DNA from 3 places in the Paenibacillus sp. FSL R7-0652 genome. Region 3 is predicted to be linked to each of the others. Evidence: riboswitches for the same ligand, from Rfam matches in the RefSeq annotation. Region 3 holds a riboswitch; each other region holds the start of a gene.

Region 1 (7,576 bases), 3.1 Mb from region 3:
GATGTTGGCGGCTTGACCGCCGCTGTTGATAATGCCATGAATACGAACGGTGCTCTTGACCTGCTGTCTGAACGCATTAATGCCGTTAAACGTTTGAATAACAGCATCCAGTGCGTTAATACCTTCATGCGGACTGGCTGCTGCGTGGGACGATTTGCCATGAAACTCGAATTGTACAGCATCAATCGCCAGGGAGCTGCCTGATTTTTCATAAGCATAGAATGGATGTGCCATAAGTGCGGCATCACAGTCATCGAATAATCCAGCTTCCGCCATTGGAACTTTAGCCCCGCGTGTCTCTTCTGCAGGGGTACCAAACACTTTAATTGTTCCGCCTACTTCTTCAACAACTGCTTTTAGTCCCACGGCCGCACCCAGACTCATCATGCAGATCAAGTGGTGGCCACAAGCATGGCCAATCTCTGGCAGGGCGTCATACTCACATAACAGAGCAATGGTAGGACCAGGCTTGCTTGAAGCATAGGTACCGATAAAAGCGGTGTCCAGCCCAAGAACCGGAGCTTCTACTTCGAATCCATGATAAGACAATTCTTCCTTTAGACGGGCTGATGCTAAATATTCCTCATTTCCAAGTTCAGGATGAGCGCCAATATATGATGAAATATCTTTGAAACGGGAAGCATATTGATCAATAACGTTAAATATTTGTGTTTTGTTGGGTGTCATAGGTAAACTCCTTAGGCAAAAATGAAAATAATTTATTGATTATAACATCTTTGCAGTATTTTTTCAGAAACAAGTCAGAATTCAATCTTGAAAATACATTGCATAATCATGCATTGTACTTTATAATGACTCAGTCATCAACATGACTGACGAATCAATATGTAAAAGTAATTATAGCATTGTAAGGGGAGAACAGGGTTGAAATTAATAAGTCGTTACACCGTAATGCTGTTAACATTCCTTCTTTTTCTAACGGCGGCTGCACCTGCAGCGCTGGCGAGCGGAACGGCAGACAGCAGCTCAAAAGGTAAAAAACTGGTGCTTGGAACGAGTGCCGATTTTGCACCATACGAATTCCACAAAGTCATTGACGGTAAGGATGAGATCGTCGGATTTGATATTGCGATCGCGAAAGAAATTGCGGCAGATCTCGGCGCCGAACTCGTTATTGAAGATATGGGATTTGACGGTTTGCTGCCTGCGCTGCAGAGCGGTCGCGTAGATTTGGTCATCTCAGGCATGACACCGACAGATGAGCGGAAGAAAAGTATTGATTTTTCTGAGCCGTACTACAAATCCAAACAAGTCATTATGATCCGCAATGTGGACAAAGACAAATTTCCGGACATGAAGTCTTTGGAGAATACCAAAATCGGTGTACAAAAAGGCTCCATTCAGGAATCGATTGGACAGAAAATTCCAGGCGCGAAGCTCACTTCTCTGGATAAAATCTCCGATATCGTGCTGCAGCTTCAAACGAAACGTGTCGATGCGGCGATTGTCGAGGATACGGTGGCTGCTGGTTATCTGGATGATATTATCGGTTTGGCAGCCGCAGTTCCGGATGAAGAGCAGGTTGAAGCGGCAATCGGGATTCGCAAAGGCAATACAGAGCTGCTGACCGCAGTGAATCAAACGCTGGAGCGTCTGAAAAGCGAAGATAAAATCAACCAGATGGTAACGGATGCGAGTCTCCTGATGGCGGATAAAGTGAACAAATCACAAAATATTTTTGAAGTATTCTGGCAGTATAAAAGCTTCTATGCAACAGGTGTGGGATATACGCTGCTGTTATCGGCTCTCGGTGTCCTGTTCGGGGTAATCATCGGTTTGATTATCTGCCTGTTCCGTCTTCATAATCTGGCCGTTCTGCGCTGGATTGGTACAGCTTACGTAGAAGTCATTCGAGGCACGCCAATGCTGGTTCAGCTCATGATTATCTACTATGGGGTGTCCTTGACCTTTGGCATCAACTTCTCCGCACTGCAGGCGGGGATTATGACACTCTCCATCAACAGTGGTGCGTACCTGGCCGAGATTTTCCGTGCAGGGATTCAAGGCGTGGATCGTGGTCAATTGGAGGCTGCTCGTTCACTCGGTATGGGCAGAGGTGATGCGATGCGTTATATCATTTTGCCGCAGGCTTTCAAAGCCGTACTTCCGGCAATCGGTAACGAGTTCGTGACCATCATTAAAGAGTCATCCATTATCTCCGTCATCGGTATGGTGGATATTATGTATCAGGCAAGTGTAGTTAAAAACATTACGTACCAAGGAATGAATCCATTCCTTATTGCGGCAGCGATCTACTTCGTCATGACATTCATTTTGTCCAAGCTGCTGGGTCGATTGGAAAGGAAGTTGGGTGCAAGTGATAGACGTTAGACAATTATACAAATCATATGGCAAAAATGATGTGCTGAAAGGCATCGACGTATCCATCGGTAAAGGTGAGGTCGTCGTAGTGATTGGTCCTTCGGGTTCGGGTAAAAGTACATTCCTGCGCTGTCTGAACCTTCTGGAGCAGCCGACATCGGGACAAATTAATTTTGAAGGTGTTTCCATTACCGATCCCAAGCACAATATTAATGCTACGCGAGAAAAAATGGGCATGGTATTTCAGCATTTCAATCTGTTTCCGCACAAAACGGTGCAGCAAAACATTACGATTGCGCCAATCAAGGTAAAGAAGCAATCTGCAGTTGAAGCAAACAAAATTGCCGATGATCTTCTGAAAACGGTTGGTTTGGCTGATAAAAAAGATGTATATCCTAATCAGCTGTCTGGTGGACAGAAGCAGCGGATCGCAATTGCAAGAGCCCTGGCGATGCAGCCGCATGTTATGCTGTTTGATGAGCCCACATCTGCACTGGACCCGGAGATGGTTGGAGAAGTACTGGAAGTTATGAAACGTCTTGCCGAGGGCGGCATGACCATGGTCATCGTTACCCATGAGATGGGTTTTGCGCGTGAGGTTGGTGACCGGATCCTGTTTATGGATGGCGGGGTTATCGTTGAAGAAGGTACGCCTGATGAAGTTTTCGGTGCACCGAAACATTCGCGTACACGTGATTTTCTCGCAAAAGTACTCTAAATCATCCCGCTTCCTGGAGTGGATTTATAGCAAAAGCAGCGTTAACGGCAGAGGTCCGCTAACGCTGCTTTTTTGCATTTCACATAAGAAGGAATGAAATCAGGGCTTCAAAACAAAATAAGTAACGTTTCTGTTACCCATGTAAGAGATAAACGGACTGATTAAAGGATGTGAAATTCTGGAGTTATCTTACAAATCCCGGAGGACCAAAGAAGATCGGTCGCTAATTGGTAACATTTACTACAGCTTAGGGTTACAAAATTGTGATATATTGAATGCTGCCGAAACTTCCGAAGTGGAAGTGTGGGGGATGTAACAGTGCAGACGTGTCAGTTCATAAGAACGGCGCGCCGCTAGGGGTGAATTAGGGTACATAATGCTTCAGCATGTGATTTACAGCCTATAGGGTGGATTCCTCCATCCGAATCCGACAACTAACTTCGCAGGCATAATGAGGAGGAAGACCATGTTTCACAAAAAACGTATAGCCAAGACAGCCATTGCATTACTGACATCCGTACTGTTGATTCAAACCGTTCCGGTTCACGCGGAATCGATTCATACAGCTAAAGAGGGGGATACGTTCTTCACCCTATCCAAACAGTATGGTATTGCCATGGACACATTAATTAAAGCCAATAAAGACATTTCACCGTATAACATCTATGGTGGTCTGAAAATTACAATTCCAGGTCAGGAAAATAAAGCGCAAGCAGCCCCGGTTCAGATGAAGTCAGAGGAAAAACCGGTTACAGCAGCGAGTCTGGATGTAAGCGCGGATACTAAAGTTGTCCAAGCCTGGGGTAAAACATTTGACTATAGTAAGACCTTAAACGTGAAAGCTACAGCATATTCCTCAGATGCTTCCGAGAACGGGGGCTGGGGAGCAGTTGATTATTTTGGCAACCCGCTGGAACTGGGCACGATTGCAGTAGATCCGAAGGTGATTCCTTTTGGAACCAAAGTTCTCGTGACGGGGCATACGCACCCGGGACTGCCTAAACAGGCTTTCGTTGCTACTGCTCTGGATGCAGGGAGTTCCATCAAAGGCAACCGCATCGACATTTTTATTCCGGGAAGTAAACAGTTCGTAAGTTCATTTGGTTTTCAGGATATTGAGCTTTACATTTTAAAATAAAAAGTAAAATTGACTTAACTCCCTAGATTCTTTGATGGGATTCAGAGAAAAATGATACGCTAACATATAGAGGGTGTTCTTTGGTTGTTGTCATGAATGAGTAAGATTCATGGTTACCGATAGGAACACCCTGTATTTTTATCTATACAATCAGCTTTAAGGCTGCCGGGTGTCTTATTGTTTTTCCTTAGGCAGCTGCAGCATCTCGTCCAGCGTGACCAGTTCATAACCTCGATGTCGCAATTCCTCAATGACATCTGGCAGGGCCTCCACTGTACCTTGGAGATTAGAGCCTGTACCTCCGCCTGCATGCTGCAGTACGATGGAGCCGGGTTTAACCGTTGACAGAATATTATGTTTCACTTGTTCCTTGGACAGCCCTTTCCAATCCAACGAATCCACATTCCAGTTGATAATGCTGTAGTGCTGCTTGGCGGCCCAGCGCAGCTGTTCCTCGTTAATATCTCCATAAGGTGGGCGAATCAATTTGGGTGTGTAGCCCGTCAGTCGCTGAATGATATCCCCGGTATGTAGAATCTGTCTGCGAAAAGCAGTCATCGATAACTTGCTGAATTCGGGATGGTTGTAGCTGTGATTGCCTACAATATGTCCTTCTTTCACCATACGTTTCACCAGATTTGGATGTTTTTCCGCCCGACTGCCTACCACAAAAAAGGTTGCGCGAACCTTATATTTTTTCAAGACATCCAGTACCTGCGGCGTAAACCTCGGGTCGGGTACGTCATCAAAAGTCAGTGCAACCTGTTTGGTCGACGGGCCATTTGTCTTGAAAGTATCCGCATATTTCTGACGCAGTTGACCTAAAGTCAGCTGTTCTTCTCGATCATTGGCGCTGGATGCAGGTGGATCAAGCTCGGGCAGATTAGGTATGTGATTTGCTGAAGCAGCCGCGGGAGGAACCAGGTAAACCCCAAAACATATAACCATAACGAGTGCTGGCATAACGAGGCGTTTAAACATTGGACGGCCTCCTTTTTTCAGAAATTTCGTTCTTTATGGTATGCCCTTCACGAGAACCATTTATGCGAATGTGAGAAGTTTCATTGTGTAGATCAGGTTATGAAAGTCATAATTCCACCATATATCATATAAAGAGAAGGCTAGGTGGAGAGACGATGAGTACATATGATTTGAAATCCATTCGTTTAGAGGTTTTTGAGGCAGGGCAGGACAAGGTATTTCTCGTTACAGGGGGGAAAGCTCATATCGGGGCTGTAGCTACGTTCTATGTCGACCATGAACGGGTAAGCGGTACAACGGTGCATATCCCGGGACATAAAGAACAGGAATTATGTGAGCGGCTTGCCCGCAAAGCGGCTCTGCAATTGAAAGTTACGGTAACCGTAATTATGGGTATCCACTTTGACAGCATTACGCGCTTGCAGATCGACGAAATTGTTCAGACGGCGGAGAGACTTGTGGATGAACATCTGAATAAAAAACAAGAATCCAATCATTAATATCATTTAATGGATGCACATCTGATATGCAGCATGATTCCGTATCATCCTCCTTATACTAAGATGCAGATCCGTTTTAATTTTTTTTCGCAAAATTGAAACGAGTTGCAGATTACTGCGTATGTATCTTTATATACAATGTAATATCCACTGGGAGGAATAACCTAATGTCCATTTTCAAAAGATTACGTGACCTTACAATGTCCAACATCAACGCTATTATCGACAAAGCCGAAGACCCGATCAAAATGACGGATCAATATATCCGTGACATGCAGGAAGATCTGGAAGATGCAGAGAAAGCCGTAGCTGCTCAGATTGCCATTGAGAAGAAGTTCAAGCAATTGTTCGAGGAACAGGAAGCGCTTGTCAAGAAACGTGAAGAGCAGGCTCACACGGCAGCTCGTGCACAGAACATGGATCTTGCCCGCCGCGCGCTGGAAGAGAAAAAAGCTGCTGAAGAGAAAATGCTTGAATACAAAGCCAGCTATGACCAAAACAAAGCTTCCGCAGACAATCTGCGCGGTAAACTCGATGAGATGCGTAAGCAGTTGACTCAGATGAAGAATAAACGTGAGACATTGGTCGCTCGTTACAATGCAGCCAAAGCTCAAACGGAAATCAACAAAGCGCTGAATGGATTCAGCTCTGATACCGCAAGTGCCGGCATGAAACGTATGGAAGAGAAAATGATGCAGATGGAAGCTCAGGCTGAAGCAAGCAACGAAATGTCTTCCAAAGGCAAATCGCTGGATGAAGAGTTCGAGAAGCTTGGCAAGGATGCTGCTGTCGAGGACGAACTTGCTGCACTGATGAAACAGTACGAAAATAAAAACTAACACCTTGGCGTTCAGCAGGGTTAAACAGCGGAGGAGAACAGTGTTTCTCCTTCGCTTTTAAATGCGGATCATGTTGATAAGTGGAGGCTGTGTAAATGGATTTGAACATTTTGGCGATGCTGGTCTGGACTGTTTCAGGTTCGGTTTTGCTGTTTGTATTGATGTATGTGGATTCGCTTTTTACAAAATATAAGGATTTTGCTGAAGTCAAGGCTGGTAATATGGCGGTAACCACCCGGATGGTCATGAAATTATTTGCACAGGGTTACGTGCTTGCAACTTCAATTTCGACGGCTGGTCATCTTGGAGAAGCGCTGCTTGTTTCCGTTGTATCTTTTGTTCTTTTGTTGATCCTGGAAAGTGTTGTTCACTTTATCATTCGCAAATGGGCTGCTCTGGATCTGGATACAGGAATACAGCAGGGCAAGACAGGATATGGATTGTTTTCCGGGGCACTGCATATTGTAGGCGCATTGATTATTGCAGCTTGCCTGTAAGCCATAAGATAAGGAACAGGGGTAATTTGCATGAGTGTATGGAAACGTATTAAAGGAATACTAACAAAGCCGGAGCCGCCTAAGGCGGAAAAAACAATGCTGCAGCTTGCACCTGGCGATATTTGCGAAGTTTCACTGGTCACCTACGAAGTTATAGGCAGAGTACAGAATCGTGCTCGTAATGCTGTCGTATTAACGCTGCAGGATGGAAGTGCATTCCGATATTTACACGTGGAGGAGCGTGAAATCACTCGGTATGCCTTATATACACCTATAGACGGAAGACTTGATGCCCCCGACGAAGTGCCAACGATTCTGGAACTGGATGACCATGTGTATCATTTGGAGGAAGAGTATGGTGGTATGGTTCAGACGGTGGGCAGAACACCTTATGGTCAGGCTGGCGAGCAGCTGGTATGGCAGTATCAATCGGATGATAACAAACTTCTTCGTGTGGAATGGCAAGACAGAAGGTTTAACCTGTATGAGGGTGAGTCCATTCTTCCTGCGGATATCAAAGTGATTCGTTCGAACTAGGAGAGGTTCCAATGAAAAAACGC
Region 2 (7,576 bases), 1.4 Mb from region 3:
CCTCAGGTGATACTGGCCGCTGAGGAGGTCACGGTGACCTTTGGTGGTTTTACTGCAGTTAAAGGCATGAATCTGAAGCTGTTTGAACGTGATCTGCATTTCTTGATCGGACCTAATGGTGCCGGGAAAACGACGATGCTGGATGTGATTTGCGGCAAAACCAAACCGGTATCCGGTTCGGTAAAGCTGGTGGACGGAACAGAACTGACGAGGCTGAGAGAACATCAGATTGTTCGTAAAGGAGTGGGTCGCAAGTTTCAGGCGCCTTCCGTATTCCCCAGCCTGACGGTGGAAGAGAATCTGACGCTGGCGGCGGAGACGAAGCGTTCTCCCCTTCGAACGATCGGAATCCATAGACGTGGCAAAAGGGGGGAGGTAATCGAGCGTGTCATGCTTCAGACGGGCCTGCAGGATCGAATCAACGAGCGGGCAGGTGCGCTGTCTCATGGAGAGAAGCAGTGGCTGGAGATCGGAATGCTGCTGCTTCAGGAGCCGCAGGTGCTGCTGCTTGATGAACCGGCCGCAGGTATGACGGATGAGGAAACCTATAAGACGGGACGACTGCTGCAGGATATTGCGGCCGAACGTTCGGTCGTTGTTGTGGAGCATGACATGGAGTTTGTAAGGGAGTTTGCAGCGAAGGTGACGGTGATGCACGAAGGACAGCTGCTCAAGGAAGGCACGATGGCTGAAGTGCAGGCTGATCCAAGGGTAGCTGAGGTATATTTGGGCCAAAGGGGGAAGGCAAATGCTGACGCTGCAGAACGTTGAGTCAGGGTACGGGGAGAGCCGGGTGCTGCGTGGTGTGGATCTGGAAGTGCAGTCTGGTCAAGTGACGTGTCTGATGGGAAGGAATGGCGTGGGGAAAACGACGCTGATGAAAACCTTGATGGGGCTGATTCGGACACGTAAAGGCAGTATTCAATGGAACCATCAGGAACTGGCTTCGCTCGAATCGGCTAAACGGGCAAAGGCGGGAATAGGATATGTGCCGCAAGGGAGGGAGATTTTCCCCCAGCTTACGGTGAAAGAGAACCTGCTGCTTGGACTGGAAAGGAATGCTTCCGGGAATCAATCGTTCCCTGAGGATGTGCTGGATCTGTTTCCGGTACTTGCTTCCATGTATGGACGTCAAGGTGGTGACTTGAGTGGTGGGCAGCAGCAGCAGCTTGCCATTGCTCGTGCGCTTGCGTCCCGTCCTGGCCTGCTGCTGCTGGATGAGCCGACGGAAGGCATTCAGCCCTCCATCGTTGAGGATATCAGACAGGTAATACTCAAACTGAAAATGCAGGGCGATATTTCAATTTTATTGGTGGAGCAGAGTATTGATTTTGTGCGCAGTGCGGCGGATTATATTTATGTGATGGACAGAGGGGTTATGGCTCTGCAGGGAGCACCGCATGAGCTGGATATATCGCAGTTTGAATATCATCTGTCTGTATAATGCAGTCCGGGCTATCCGTGTTTGTTTCGTGCCTGACTCCAGTGTACGCATGCTGTAATGGTTTTGAATGTAAGGAGGTGCGACCTGTGCTGTACAGGTTTAATGAGGCTGATCGAGAACGTTGGAGTATTTCGGATACAGCCGGCGGATGCATTCAGGGCAGATATCATGTGTGAATTCGGCAGAGGTGTGTTTCTCCAAATAATGTTCGACGGAGCTCCATTCCTCCGATTCGTCTTTAATATGTTTACAGACGGCGCAAATGGGCAATAGGCCGAATAATGTGCGTGCTTCAGTCAGGGCTTGCCTTAGCTGAAGCTCTGTTTTTTTCTGTTCGGTAATGTCGGTGTGAGCTACCAGAGCCAGGGCAGTATCCATTGCGGGTCCATCATACAGTGGAGTGAGCTCTACACGAAACCATCTCTCTTCATTATATGGGGTGGTCACAGAGATGTCGTATGTATGAGTTTGCTTAAACGGAACGACGTTGTGTCTCAGATCTTGTGCAAATGTGGTAGCCGGAAGGATATCTTTCTGCTGCGCCGCCCAGGCTTCCATCAAATGCAGGTAATGCCTGTGACAGCGGGCTGTGTGTGAAAAAGGTCTATGAAACCCGCGTTCCCAGGCTCGGTTGCAGCTCCGAATCATCCAATGCTGATCAACGATAATCAGCTGATGGTTGGTCGATTGGAAAGACAAGCTTTCGAGGTCTGATGTCACATATCTCACGAGAGAAATCCTCCTTTGATGAAAATGGTTATCGCAGCTCCTCGGGTATGTCCAGAATATCAGCGACCAAATGCCTGAATCTGGTTGCTTTGCGTGTGCCGTGGATAAGGTTGGACAGACGATAGGGTGGAATGCCATGCTGTTCGCAGAAGGTTTTCTGATCGACCTGCAGTTCGGTTAGGCGTCGTTTGATAGCCCATCCGAACGGAGTGACTGGTTTTTTCTTGTTCAAAATGGTTCACTCCTGAATGGATTATAGTATTCAGCAAGCTTGTATTGGTGTAAGATATATAGAAATGCGAGCTGTGATTTCCATTATATACGTATTTACGTCATCTAACAATTAAAAAATACGGAAATAAGTGTATTTTTTGAATTAATATGACGTAAATACGTTTTTATAAGCTTGCAAAAAAGTGAAAAACACGCCAGCAAGGGGATTGCGGCGTGTTTTTTTGTATGCATTTTTATAGAAGGGTGGAACGGGGAGAGTTATGCTCTGTAAGCATGGAGGCCTGCCCCGAGCATGTGAAAGTTGGGGAACAAGGGCTTCATAGACAGGGATGCGGGGGGCATATGTCCATCTGGAGAAGAGGTGCTCACGGTCGTCCATTCCTTCTCTAGGTCTGTGGTCAGACGACCCAGCAGTTCCTTGGTGACTTCTTCAGTTAGAGGGATAACTTTGGAGGCTTCGGATATACAAGCATACATGGCTGAATGCAGGTAACCGAGAACCGCCTCTTCGACGGGGATGTCAAGGTGGTGGTTAATCCAGGCGTGAACGGTAGGGAGGCAGCCAACGGAATTGTATTTTGCGAAGATCTGTTCAAGCGGGCTGAAGTCAATCCACGGATGCAGGGCGCGCGAGAGTTTGATTAAACGTTTGCCTATAGCTGATGCTTGTTCTCGAAGTTCAGCGGGTGTGCGCTGTACATGGACCAGTTTGTCGATCAAAGCGACACGCCAGGTGTCCTTATGATCTGTTGCGGTGTAGATGCCTTTGATCGCCATGCCTTCAAGACGCACAAGACTAGGGTGAAGCTGGCATCGCATGAACGATTCGATATCCTCGGCAGTACGTATGGAGCCTTCCTTGATATGGGTGTTCATGCCGAAGAGATGGGAGAACCCTCCAACCTGCACAGAGGGATCAAGCAGTTTCGCGTAATCGAGAAGCTTATTCCCACGATTCAAGATCTTTCGCCTCCTGTGTACAGTTGTGTAAATTTTCCTAACTTGATAAAGGTTTTTTTGAAAATTTGTGTGTAAATCCGAATTATATGATATATATTTTCACATAATAATCGGTGTTTTGTCAATAGTTAACAGAAAAAAAGACGTTTGTATAGGCCTGGTAAGTATTTTGTGTTATATAAACTTACACAAGCTTATTTGTGATAAAATAATTTGATTCTTCTAAAGTTCCTATTTCGAAAACGGATGGATTTACTCCGTCTTCGTGTGGCCTCTTTTTCGCAATCAGATTAATGTTATGTGCTTACTTCAGAGTTATGACAAAAATTTGCGCAGTTAGATGGAATTTGAGCAGTTAAATGAAAAATGAAAGGAGAAAGGAAGCTGAGTTGTATAAAAAGAAGTGTTATATTCAGGCTGCACAAGAAAATCTAGATAATTGCTTTACTTTTAAATAAGATTCCGGTATAATCAATTCTGTTGCCGATAATTTACGACATGCGGTCGTGGTGGAATGGCAGACACGCTATCTTGAGGGGGTAGTGGGCGTATGCCCGTGGAGGTTCGAGTCCTCTCGACCGCATTATATGAAGAGATACCTGAGAAGCTTTCCATAATGGAAAGCTTCTTTTCTTTGATCAGAACTGAAGTTCCGCAGCTCAATGGAACGTTCTGAACTAGTTGAAGCGGGTACAGCGAAAAAAAGCCATCCTGAAGCCTGAGCCTTGGCTCTTTGGTTTCGGATCGCTTTTTCATTTTATAAAATATAGTTTATTTCAACAAAGCCTCAATATCCTCTTGAATTTTGTCTGGTATCGTCTGCGGAGCATATCGTTTCACTACTTTCCCGTTCTGGTCAACCAGGAATTTGGTGAAGTTCCATTTGATTGCTTTCGAGCCGAGCAGGCCGGGTGCTTCTTTGGTAATATGTTGGAAAAGTGGATGGGCGCTGGAGCCATTGACGTCAATTTTTTCAAACATAGGGAAGCTGACACCGTAATTCATCTGACAGAACTCGGCAATATCATCGGAGGAACCTTTCTCCTGCGCAAACTGATTGCTTGGGAACCCAAGCACTTCAAACGGAGCATCCTGGAATTTATCCTGCAGCTCCTGCAGGCCCTTGAATTGAGGTGTGAGACCACACTGACTTGCTGTATTTACTATTAACAACACTTTGCCGCGATACTCGGACATCTCAATCTCTTGTCCGCGAAGGGTGTTTACTTTGTAATCATAAACTGACATAGGGATCGCCTCCATCATCTTGTTCTAGATACATTCATTATATTTTATGCAATTAAGTAATGCAAAACTTATTTGGCTTCTGCGTTGTTATGACCATCCTTGGTGTGTAAGATCGACGTAAGATTGAAATCGTTGTGAAATGTGATGATCCATTTTTGTGCGGCAGAGAATTAGACAGCTTGGAAGAGTTGGATAGCGTATAACCTCATTGTAAGCGTTATTATTGAAGATTATTGCCGGAAATCTGACGATTCAGTGATCTGGCCGCACTTTACATCATCATGGCACAGGTGTATGATTCATAGCGTAATTTGAATTTTAATAAATTTATACCTGAAAAACGAAACAAACGATAATATCGATCGGTTCTTTATTCAAGATGTACGAACGATGTTTTAATCGCTGAGTTTCCATTCATTAAGGGTGGAAAACGGGGGAACCAACAGGATGGGCTGTATTACAGCAGCAGACATCCATGGGGTGAATTTTCCGGTGACAGCCGGAAATAGGGCGACTCTCGCGCCCGAATCCGTCAGCTAACCTCGTAAGCGTTAAAGGGAGAGGCAGCAAACCGCACGCTGGTTCATGGCGTTTTCGTCATGGATTATTTAAGAAGCGTTTCGGAGGCCTTGGTCCCCCACGCTTCTTTTTTGTTGTCTTTTCACGCCAAGGGAGGAACGAACAATGGATAAAGAGATGATTTTGGTGACGGCTCCGAATGAAGCTGGACGTAAATTTGTGAAATTGCTGATGTACAAAAAAATGCCTTTTGCCGTTCTGACGAATAGTGCTGGTGAGGAGCGCAAACTTCGCCAGATTGGCGTAGAACATGTGATCCGCATGAATACGGCAGCGGCTGAAAAATGGTTTTTGCCGCAGGGCAGTGTAGGGAATGTATTTATTTTTGAAAATAGTCTGAACTTGACCTGCCGTTATCTGCAGATTTGCCGGTCATGGACATCCAAGTCCCTGTGTGTGATCACAGAGCAGAGCCATCCTAAAGGGATTTATCGGGGGATGGGGGCTGACAAAATCGTGTATTCATTGAACGGAGAAGTCGGTTTCCTTCTCAACAGCTGCAGCAAACAGGAAGCTGAAGTCAGCAGCTTATGATTGAGATTGATTCGATGTAAGACGCCTGCTATAATTGCAGCTATAGACTAACGGAATTTGAGGAGACTCATGCTTGTCGTGGGTCTTCTTTTTTTATGGATACAGTATGCAAGCTAGGGGTGACCTGCGGCTTATGAGGAGGAATCGGCGTGCCGGATATTGCCGGATTGAAGTGGTTGTTTTTTGATGTGGGGGATACGCTGGTGGATGAATGGGAGCCGGTAGACGATATCATCGGTCAATTCGTTCGTGAAGCTTGTGCTTATGGCTATCCAGTGAAAATTGAAGCGGTACGAGAGCTGTTTGCATCCTGTTATCGTAATTATGAACAGTGGCCAATGAAAGCTGCAATACGTACATATATTCATGATGAAGATCACCGCAAGCAGATTCAGGACAAGCTGAAATTCCGCAAAGAACTGGAGCGGCCCTTCCCTTCGGCGGCCAAGGTGCTGGAACGGCTCTCACATTACTATCGTATTGGCATCATAGCCAATCAGAGTCCTGGAACTGAGACTCGGCTGGAGAGTTACGGACTTCGGAAGTATGTCGATGTTCTGGCCTGTTCAGCGGAAGAAGGCGTGTCCAAGCCGGACCCGGAGCTGTATGCGGTTGCGCTGAAACAAGCTGGATGTGCTCCAGAAGAAGCGGTGATGGTCGGAGACCGAATCGATAATGATATCATACCAGCACGCAGCCTGGGCCTGCATACCATCCGTATTTTACAGGGATACGGAAGGTTTCAGCCCGAAACGTCGGAAGATGAGCGGGCGGACTGGACTGTTGAATCACTGGACGAACTGCTGCCCCTGCTCATACCTGATGACGATGCAAGTAAACCTATATAACGATCTGGTCGATGAGATCGGATTCGAGGTATAGGTGTCTGGGTGGCTTAACAAAGCAAAGACACCAAAAGGCTGATGCGCCCGTGTACTGCGGCACATCAGCCTTTTTTTATTTTGGAATGATATAAGCCTAAATCCTTTTTACACAGAAACGTTGATTGAAAGGAACAACCTGAAAAGCGAAGCGTTCGCCTTATATAGGTTAGAACAGCATGATGGTCTGGATAATGAGATATACATTCAGCACAACGATGATGGCAGCAATGATCCAGGAAACGATTTTGAGCCAAAGTTTGTTGACAAAAGGTCCCATGCTTTTTTTGTCGCTTGTAAACATGACAAGTGGAATGACAGCAAAAGGCAATTGCAGAGATAGAACGACCTGACTTAAGATCAGCAGTTCTTCTGTGCCGTGTTCACCCGCAATTGCGGTGACGATGACAGCTGGGATAATTGCGATCAGACGGGTGACCAGTCTGCGCAGCCATGCCGGGATACGGATATTCAGGAAACCTTCCATGACGATTTGGCCCGCCAGTGTGCCTGTAAGGGTGGAGTTTTGACCGGATGCGAGCAAAGCAACGCCGAACAGGATACTGGCAATCGTTGTGCCGAGCAGTGGTGTCAGCAGATGATAGGCATCTGAAATCTCGGCGACCTGTGTCATGCCTGCACTGTGAAATACAGCCGCAGATACGATCAGAATGGCGGCGTTGATGAACAGTGCGAGTGTTAAAGCAATGGTTGAATCCAGCGTAGTATAGCGAATGGCTTCTCTTTTGCCCTGAGTGGTCTGCTCAATCTGGCGGGTCTGTACAATGGAAGAGTGCAGATACAGATTATGGGGCATGACGGTAGCGCCGATGATGCCAATCGCAATATACAGCATGGCCGGGTTTTGCAAAATCTCGGTGCTGGGTACAAATCCGTGAAGAACACCGCCCATATCGGGTTTTGCCAAAAACAGGTCGATGCCAAAACAGAGCGCAATGGTCGCCAT
Region 3 (7,576 bases):
GCCAAACAGTTGGATCTGGCAGAAAGCGCCATGCTGGCAGGCATACCGAAGGGTCCAACTTATTATTCACCCTACAATCATATGAAGAATGCCAAGGACCGGCAGAAGATTGTACTGAAAGCCATGATCGAAACGGGTAAGATTACCCAAAAACAAGCTGACAATGCCTATGAGGAGATGCTGAAGTTCAAACCGGAGAGTGAGCGCAAGACGGTGGAAAATGCCCCTTATTTCCGCGATTATATCCGCAACCTTGCAGTGAGGGAGCTGGGCATCAGTGAAGCGATGCTGGACCACGGAGGACTGAACATTTACACCACACTGGATTTACGTGTGCAGCAGGCGGCTGAACAGGCTGTCGCCAAGGGGATGGATGCAAAAAGCGAGCTGGAGACGGCTCTCGTATCCATCGACCCTCGCACCGGATACATTAAAGCGATGGTTGGCGGCAAGAATTACCGTACCAATCAGATTAACCACGTGCTGGCAACGACACGTCAACCAGGATCTGCATTTAAACCGATTATGTATCTCGCTGCCCTGGAGTCGAAGCAGCTCACCAGTGCATCTATTTTCAATAGTCAGCCTACTCTGTTTCATTATGATAATGACCGCAAAACCTACAAACCCGGTAATTTTGGTGATAAGTATCTGGGCGAGATTGATCTGCGGCAGGCCATTGCGGCATCGGATAACATCTACGCCGTAAATACCATTATGAAAGTCGGTCCTGAGAAGGTTGTGAGTATGGCTCAAAGTCTTGGTATCACAAGCAAGCTGAGCCCTGTCCCTTCTCTTGCGCTGGGCACTTCACCTGTCAGTCCCTTGGAGATGGCTTCCGCTTTCTCCGTTATTGCAGCCGGGGGGCAGCGAACGCCGCCGATTGCCATCCTGCAGATCACGGATGCTGCAGGGCGTGTACTGTATGAGTCACCTCAGACCAAAGCAGAAACCGTGGTTGAACCGGCAGCAGCTTATGTATTAACCCGTCTAATGGAAAGTGTCTTTGAGCACGGGGGAACAGGCAATCGGGTATCTGCTGCGATTAAACGCCCGGTAGCAGGCAAAACAGGAACAACAAACACGGATGCCTGGCTTGTCGGATTTACCCCGGAGCTTTCCACCGCCGTGTGGGTTGGTTATGATCAAGGAAAAGCAATCTCCACGTCGGATGGCCGTCGTGCGGCCCCAATCTTCGCCCAATTTACGGAACAGGCTTTGGCAAGCGTACCGCCCAAAATTTTCAACGTTCCTGATCAGGTCGTCAGTGTCTATATCAACCCGGAAACCGGCAAGCTTGCAGGTAACGGCTGTGAGGAAAAGCGGCTGGAAGTGTTTATTGAGGGTACGGAACCTACAGAGGTATGTCGGGGTAAAATGGAACTACCAGATTCCACACAGGACGAAAAGGCACGTAAGGTTGAAAATCAGAAAGGAATACAGGAACAAAAACATTCCTGGTGGAGTGACTTCAAACGCTGGTGGGTAGAGTGACGCAATTCCGCAATGACTTGATTGCGTCATGGACTTCTCAGCCTGCAGTTTCCAATCGCGGTAATAGAACATTTCATAAATATACAGCCAGATGAATAGGACTGGACTGAATAACAGCAAGCATAGTTACAGCAAGCAAAACAAGCCCCGAGATCAGAAGTTCTGATCCGGGGCCTGTTCTTTTTTTGCACCTTAAGCGAGTGCTTCTTTCAACTCATCCGGTGAAGCATTCCACCACTCTTCATTATGAGAGATCAGAAGTGTCTTCAGCGCTGCTTTCTCTTCCGCTCCCAGTTCATCCAGCATAAACCGACGTTTCAATGCATAATCCATCCGGTTCACGTGATCCGCGAGAAGCTTCCAGCCGCGTTTGGCCTCTGTATCGATCCACATCTCACACGCCGTCGCTCCACCGTACAGCTGCCCTTGCTCCGTACGATCCACAGCTACCCACACCAGCCACACTTGACGTCCGTTGGGAACATCTTCTCGATTCGTCGAAAATTTGATGCCGCGCTCCACCTTACTCTTTGCGTGCATTGCACCGACGTCAATCTTGGCTTCACCCTGGTCAATGATGACCGGAGAAAGGTTGTTCAGATCAATAGAACCTGCGCCGAAGCCTTTGTGTTTACTTTTGGCACTCACGATATTCAAGGCAATCTGTTTCTTGCCGTTTTGCTCATTTTGGTCCATGTTTATAGCCTCCAAGAGTTGATACAAATATTTTAACTAATAATCGGCCCATTGCAAACATATACATGCTGTAGATGCTTGTCAACGGGAGGTATTTATCGATGATTCCACGACGCGCCAAGAGCTGGCTCACCGCATCCCTGGCCCTGTGTTTGCTTGCCGGAGGGATATGGATCATGCTCGGTTACAATCGTTCCACTTCATCTGAACTGCCCATACTCGCTCCGGAATCGGGCAAGCCCCAGCTTAAAGCTCCAACCCCTGCCCCCCCGGAGAGCGTGCAGTCTCCTACAGCCGAGGTGTACAGCAATCGGGTAGTGGAATACCACATGGATGTAAAGCTGACCGAGGGGAACACACTGCAGGGCACACAGGCGATCACCTGGATCCATCCGGGGAAGAAAACAGTGAACGAGCTTTATTTTCATATGTACCCTAATGCATTCTCCTCTGCAGATAGCACATTTATGAAGGAATCCGGCGGTAAGCTTCGGGGCGATGTCATGCCGGTAGATGGCTATGGCTCCATGAAGTTTGTTGATATGCAGACAGAGGACGGGCTTTCTCTGCTGCACCGGATGCAGTATGTACAGCCGGATGACGGGAACATCAAAGATAAAACACTGATTAAAGTGCGGCTGCCAAAACCCGTAAAAGGCGGGGAAAGCATTACAATCCGCACAACGTTCGAAGTGGAGCTGCCGAAAATTTTTGCCCGGATGGGCAAAACCAATGATTTTGTTATGGCAGGTCAGTGGTTCCCTAAACTCAGCGCCTACGAACCCGCAGGAAGAAGAGGGCGTACAGCAGAAGGCTGGAACCTGCATCAGTATCATGGCAATTCCGAGTTCTATGCCGACTTTGGCATCTATAGTGTTCGTATTCGGGTACCCGAAACATACAAAGTAGCCGCAACCGGATTCCCAACCCAACAGGCTGTTCTGAAAAATGGGGAGAAGGTGTACCAGTTTTATGCCGATGATGTACATGACTTCGCTTGGGCAGCCTCACCTGATTTTGTATATGCAGAGGAGCCCTTCTCAGCTCCTAACGTGCCGGGTGTGCGCATCAAGCTTTATCTCGACCCGGCACACCAGGATCTGAAGGAACGTTATCTCTTTGCCGCCAAAGCCGCATTATCCAATTACAGCAAGTGGTTCGGACCTTATCCATATGCCACCTTATCTATTGTAGTCCCGCCTAAAGCGGCAAATGGCGCTGGGGGAATGGAGTATCCAACCTTAATTACGGCCTTCGGAGCCGATGATACAACCCCAGGTTACGATCTGGAGCGAACGGTGGTGCATGAAATCGGGCATCAATACTTCTACGGCATGGTTGCGAGCAATGAATTTGAGGAGGCCTGGCTGGATGAGGGATTCACCTCATACGCAGAAGACAAACTGATGGAACAGGAATACGGGCTAATCCCGAACCTGCCTGTACAATCCGGGCTGATCACATCTCCCGCTCCATTAACACAGCCCTCCTGGAAGTTTGACTCACAGCAGCAGTATGCATCCAACGTATATACCCGGGGGAAGCTCGTACTGCTTGGCATCGAACAGCAGGTCGGAGCCAAACAAATGGAACGCATCCTTTCAACCTATGTTAAGAAATATCGCTTCAAACATCCGGCAACGGCCGATTTTCAAAAGGTAGTCGAACAAGTTACCCGGGCCTCTTGGGCCGATTATTTTGACCAATACGTTTACAGCGGCGGCATGGCCGACTTTGCCGTGGAGAGGATCAAGGTTATTCCTGTGGAAAAGGATGGGGAAACCTTGTACGAATCCTCAATTACAGTTGTCAAAAAAGGAAGTGACTTTCCGAAGGTTCCTGTTCGGATCGCTTTTGAGGATGGACATACCGTAACCAAGCAATGGGACGGCAAGGAGGATCGCATTACCTATAAACTCACGTATACCTCTCCCGTCTCCTGGGCGATAACCGATCCCTTATATGACATCGTGCTGGAGAACCGCCATATGAACAATTTCCTGAGAACTAAACTGGACGAGCAAGTCCAGTCCCGCTGGAATATGAGTGCTGCGAAACTAATTGAAGCTGTATTCGGAGGTCTGTCATGGTGAGGTGGAGACGGTGAAAGCAAAAATTCGCGAAGGCTGGTTTCTCGTCCGTCAGCATATGTTCATTGCTGCAATTTTATTTCTCTATCAGCTTGTATGGGGCTATTTTATCTACCGGTTGGTTCAGTCGGCAGTTGTTCCTCTACTGCTTCGTTATCCGACCGAGGATGCTGGAGAGCTGAGCACGCTTTTGTTCAAAATGGAAAGTCAGCTGCGTCTGTCCGGCCCTGAGGTCCAGCGTTATCTCTGGATTCTGGGAGGTATGCTGCTGCTTCGCCTGCTGATCAGCCCTCTTATTCAAGCAGGCCTGCTCTATTCCCTGCAGCATTTTAATACCGCAGAAGAACGTATTCCGTTCATCCGCGGCATCCAGAAATTGTGGAAATCGATGCTGCTGCTGCACCTCATTCGCACAATACTTATGCTGCTTCCCGCTTACTGGCTCATACCTAAACTGTATTCAATCTTCATGGACAGTTTCCATTCTATTCATCTACTGCTGCCCGGCATCCCATATGCTGCAGGATGGATCATCTACGGATGGATTGTGCACCATATGATGCTCTATATGCAGTTCGGTATCTCTGCTCCGGGAGAAGAAGGAAGTCTTCACGGAATGCTCAAAGGGCTCTGGATTGCTTTAACCCGCATCTTCACAGTGATTGGCATCATCCTGATACTCGGAATGGTGCACTTACTCATCTTTGGTGTATTCACATCTGCCTCATGGTTCTTGACCGGACTTACCGGACTGATCCTACAGCAGACATATCCGCTTGCCAGAAGCCTGCTCAGCATGTGGAAAGTATGTGCCCATTTCCGCTTATGGCAGTCCACATCGTCCCCTAATACTGACTAGATCATTTAAAAATTGTTACCATCTCATGTTAAACAATTCATCCATTGTGATGTGTAAATACGCAAACCTCGACCTTCCCCCGTCAAAGGTCGAGGTTTTTTTTGCTAATTTTACTGCTAAACGTTGCCAAAGCACCACTCCTCTGGTACAATAATCGCAGTGAGTTTTTAGTAACAACTTTGTAATCTTTAAATCCTTATTTGTAACAACTTTAAATCTAAACTTTAAAATTAAATTTTCTTTTCGTTTTTTTACAGGTGCACAACTAGCAGAGCCAAATTCCTTGCACCTGGGAAGCGGGGGAACCAGTTATGGGTGAATTGATCTTGATACAGAGGGATCATAGGGGACCTTCAACCGAATCCTTAAGCTAACCTCGCAGGCATTGGAAGGGGTATATCACTTGTTTAAGAAGAAATTGACCGCAGCAGTACTTAGCCTCACATTTGCATTATCACTTGGTGCAGGCAGCGCATTTGCAGATTCTAAGATGGATAAAGTCATCGATTCAGCAATGGGAACTACATACAAAAGCGGAGGCACAACGCTTGACGGTTTTGACTGCTCCGGTTTCACACGGTATGTATTCGACAAACTAGGTATTGATTTGGCTCGCCAATCCAGCTCTCAATATGACATGGGTGATTCCGTATCCCGCATGGAGATGAGACCTGGCGATCTGGTATTCTTCAACACAACAGGTAAAGGCGTATCTCATGTAGGTATTTTCGTAGGAGATGGCAAGTTTGCGCACTCTTCTTCTTCCAAAGGTGTAACCATCAGCTCTCTTAGCGAGAACTATTGGGCTAACCGCTACATTGGCGCTAAACGGATTATGAGCACGGACACATATGAGTCACTGGCCCTTGAGTAGGGACAAGCTGTAATCAACATGATGCTGGAACCATTAACTATACTGTAACGAAGTAGAAGCATAAATAGAACCGCCCGGTACATTCTCCGCAGGAATGTATCCGGCGGTTTTTTTGTACTTCTATCCCCCTGCAGCTGCTGCTCACATCCATCATTACATGTATGCGAACCATCAGGGTTCATTTTACTTCGTTTGTCCGTGCCCTTATGATGTTTTTACCCATCCCGTTATAATATAAACGGAATGAGCCGGACTTTTGTTTCATTTTTTTTCTGAAAATTGAAAACTTGCCAAATGAACAGCTCTTTTGTAGAGTGAACAAAGAACGGGTAACGGAAGAGAGGAGCACACACTGTTATATGAAGAATGAAGCCCCTTTGACGTTTCGTGTTGTACCGATGCAGGAAGAACACGCAGCACTTATATGCAGCTGGCAGTATGATCCGCCATACAATATTTACAGCTGGCTGCCTTGGGATCAGATGAAAGCACTGGAAGTCGAATTTGGAGATGCACGGCTGCGTCATGAGCAGTATGCGATTATCCTGGATCAACAGGATCAGGTCTATGGGTTTGCTCAATATTTTCCGCTTCAGGGTGTGACACGGATTGGCCTCGGAATGCGTCCGGAGAAGTGCGGTCAAGGACAGGGAAAAGCCTTTGTTACAGCTATCGTTCAAGAAGCCATTCGCCGTAATCCTTCTAACGAGATCGATCTTGAAGTACTTACCTGGAACAATCGCGCCATTCAGGTATATCTGAAATGCGGATTTGTCATCCAGGATACATATGAACGTCAAACCCCGACCGGCCTGATGCCCTTCCACTGCATGGTCTACGAGGGTCCGAGAGAGTAAATTGCAGATAAAATGGTCTCATTTTGTCTCTCTTTTGTGATTAGTTCAAAAAATTACCACAAAATGCTATGATGTAACGACAGCTTCCGTTATAATGATAGGGATAGTTTGGGTTAGATGATCTTTCATTCTGGAGGGGACACAAGGGATGCACAAATGGATCATGAGCGGGGTATTTTTTGCAGCATGTGCTTTAGCTATTGTTTTAATGTTTACGCTTCCAGGTAAAGAGGAAGCGGCTCAAGAAGCCAAACCGTCCATGCCTGAAGTAGCTATGGATGCCGGACAGGCTGAGACGCTGGTGAAAGCGAACTGCATCTCTTGTCACGGTGATCAGCTTCAAGGTGGGGTAGGTCCTGCACTTGCCAACATCGGCAGCAAGGATGATGTGGAGAAAATCTACTCTACCATTGTCAAAGGTAAAGGCGGCATGCCTTCTTTCAAAGGCAGACTGCAGGATGAGGAAATTGCTCACATCGCTATGTGGTTGGCAGAGAAAAAGTAAGCATTGCCGTTAAGACACGAAGACATCAAAGAGGCTCTCGTTCTCCCGGCCGGGAGGCAAGAGCCTCTTTTGCTGTTCGTTACCAGTATATCCTGAGATTATTCTGTTCTCATTTTTTCAAAGGCTTCGTTGTACTGCTCTGCTTCTTTAATGTCTACTGACGTAATGCCGCCCTCATCCCAAGATGTAAGACGCAGCGTA

What was found. A riboswitch is a leader RNA that binds a small molecule or an ion and turns the genes downstream of it on or off. The one in region 3 is predicted to bind cyclic di-AMP.
Region 1: linked by a shared signal. The riboswitch ahead of MKY97_RS16400 (3D domain-containing protein) and the one ahead of MKY97_RS00510 (C40 family peptidase) in region 3 are both predicted to bind cyclic di-AMP.
Region 2: linked by a shared signal. The riboswitch ahead of MKY97_RS06835 (hypothetical protein) and the one ahead of MKY97_RS00510 (C40 family peptidase) in region 3 are both predicted to bind cyclic di-AMP.

The regions. Positions count from the first base shown of each region.
Region 1 is NZ_CP152001.1:3,701,153-3,708,728, reverse strand. Features, by position in the region: gene MKY97_RS16415 (M20 family metallopeptidase) at 1-687, opposite strand, end outside; gene MKY97_RS16410 (ABC transporter substrate-binding protein/permease) at 886-2,352, shown strand; gene MKY97_RS16405 (amino acid ABC transporter ATP-binding protein) at 2,339-3,061, shown strand; cyclic di-AMP (ydaO/yuaA leader) riboswitch at 3,331-3,525, shown strand; gene MKY97_RS16400 (3D domain-containing protein) at 3,528-4,199, shown strand; gene MKY97_RS16395 (polysaccharide deacetylase family protein) at 4,374-5,180, opposite strand; gene MKY97_RS16390 (hypothetical protein) at 5,336-5,680, shown strand; gene MKY97_RS16385 (PspA/IM30 family protein) at 5,848-6,519, shown strand; gene MKY97_RS16380 (DUF350 domain-containing protein) at 6,615-7,016, shown strand; gene MKY97_RS16375 (DUF4178 domain-containing protein) at 7,047-7,553, shown strand; gene MKY97_RS16370 (DUF4247 domain-containing protein) at 7,565-7,576, shown strand, end outside.
Region 2 is NZ_CP152001.1:1,546,382-1,553,957, forward strand. Features, by position in the region: gene urtC (urea ABC transporter permease subunit UrtC) at 1-23, shown strand, start outside; gene urtD (urea ABC transporter ATP-binding protein UrtD) at 1-771, shown strand, start outside; gene urtE (urea ABC transporter ATP-binding subunit UrtE) at 749-1,444, shown strand; gene MKY97_RS06810 (hypothetical protein) at 1,544-2,173, opposite strand; gene MKY97_RS06815 (XRE family transcriptional regulator) at 2,202-2,405, opposite strand; gene MKY97_RS06820 (urease accessory UreF family protein) at 2,666-3,367, opposite strand; tRNA gene MKY97_RS06825 (tRNA-Leu) at 3,868-3,950, shown strand; gene MKY97_RS06830 (glutathione peroxidase) at 4,139-4,615, opposite strand; cyclic di-AMP (ydaO/yuaA leader) riboswitch at 5,006-5,181, shown strand; gene MKY97_RS06835 (hypothetical protein) at 5,300-5,728, shown strand; gene MKY97_RS06840 (HAD family hydrolase) at 5,878-6,576, shown strand; gene MKY97_RS06845 (Nramp family divalent metal transporter) at 6,779-7,576, opposite strand, start outside.
Region 3 is NZ_CP152001.1:107,029-114,604, reverse strand. Features, by position in the region: gene MKY97_RS00530 (PBP1A family penicillin-binding protein) at 1-1,494, shown strand, start outside; gene MKY97_RS00525 (YwhD family protein) at 1,687-2,190, opposite strand; gene MKY97_RS00520 (M1 family metallopeptidase) at 2,292-4,283, shown strand; gene MKY97_RS00515 (hypothetical protein) at 4,294-5,139, shown strand; cyclic di-AMP (ydaO/yuaA leader) riboswitch at 5,402-5,539, shown strand; gene MKY97_RS00510 (C40 family peptidase) at 5,558-6,013, shown strand; gene MKY97_RS00505 (GNAT family protein) at 6,373-6,870, shown strand; gene MKY97_RS00500 (cytochrome c) at 7,019-7,375, shown strand; gene MKY97_RS00495 (4a-hydroxytetrahydrobiopterin dehydratase) at 7,474-7,576, opposite strand, start outside.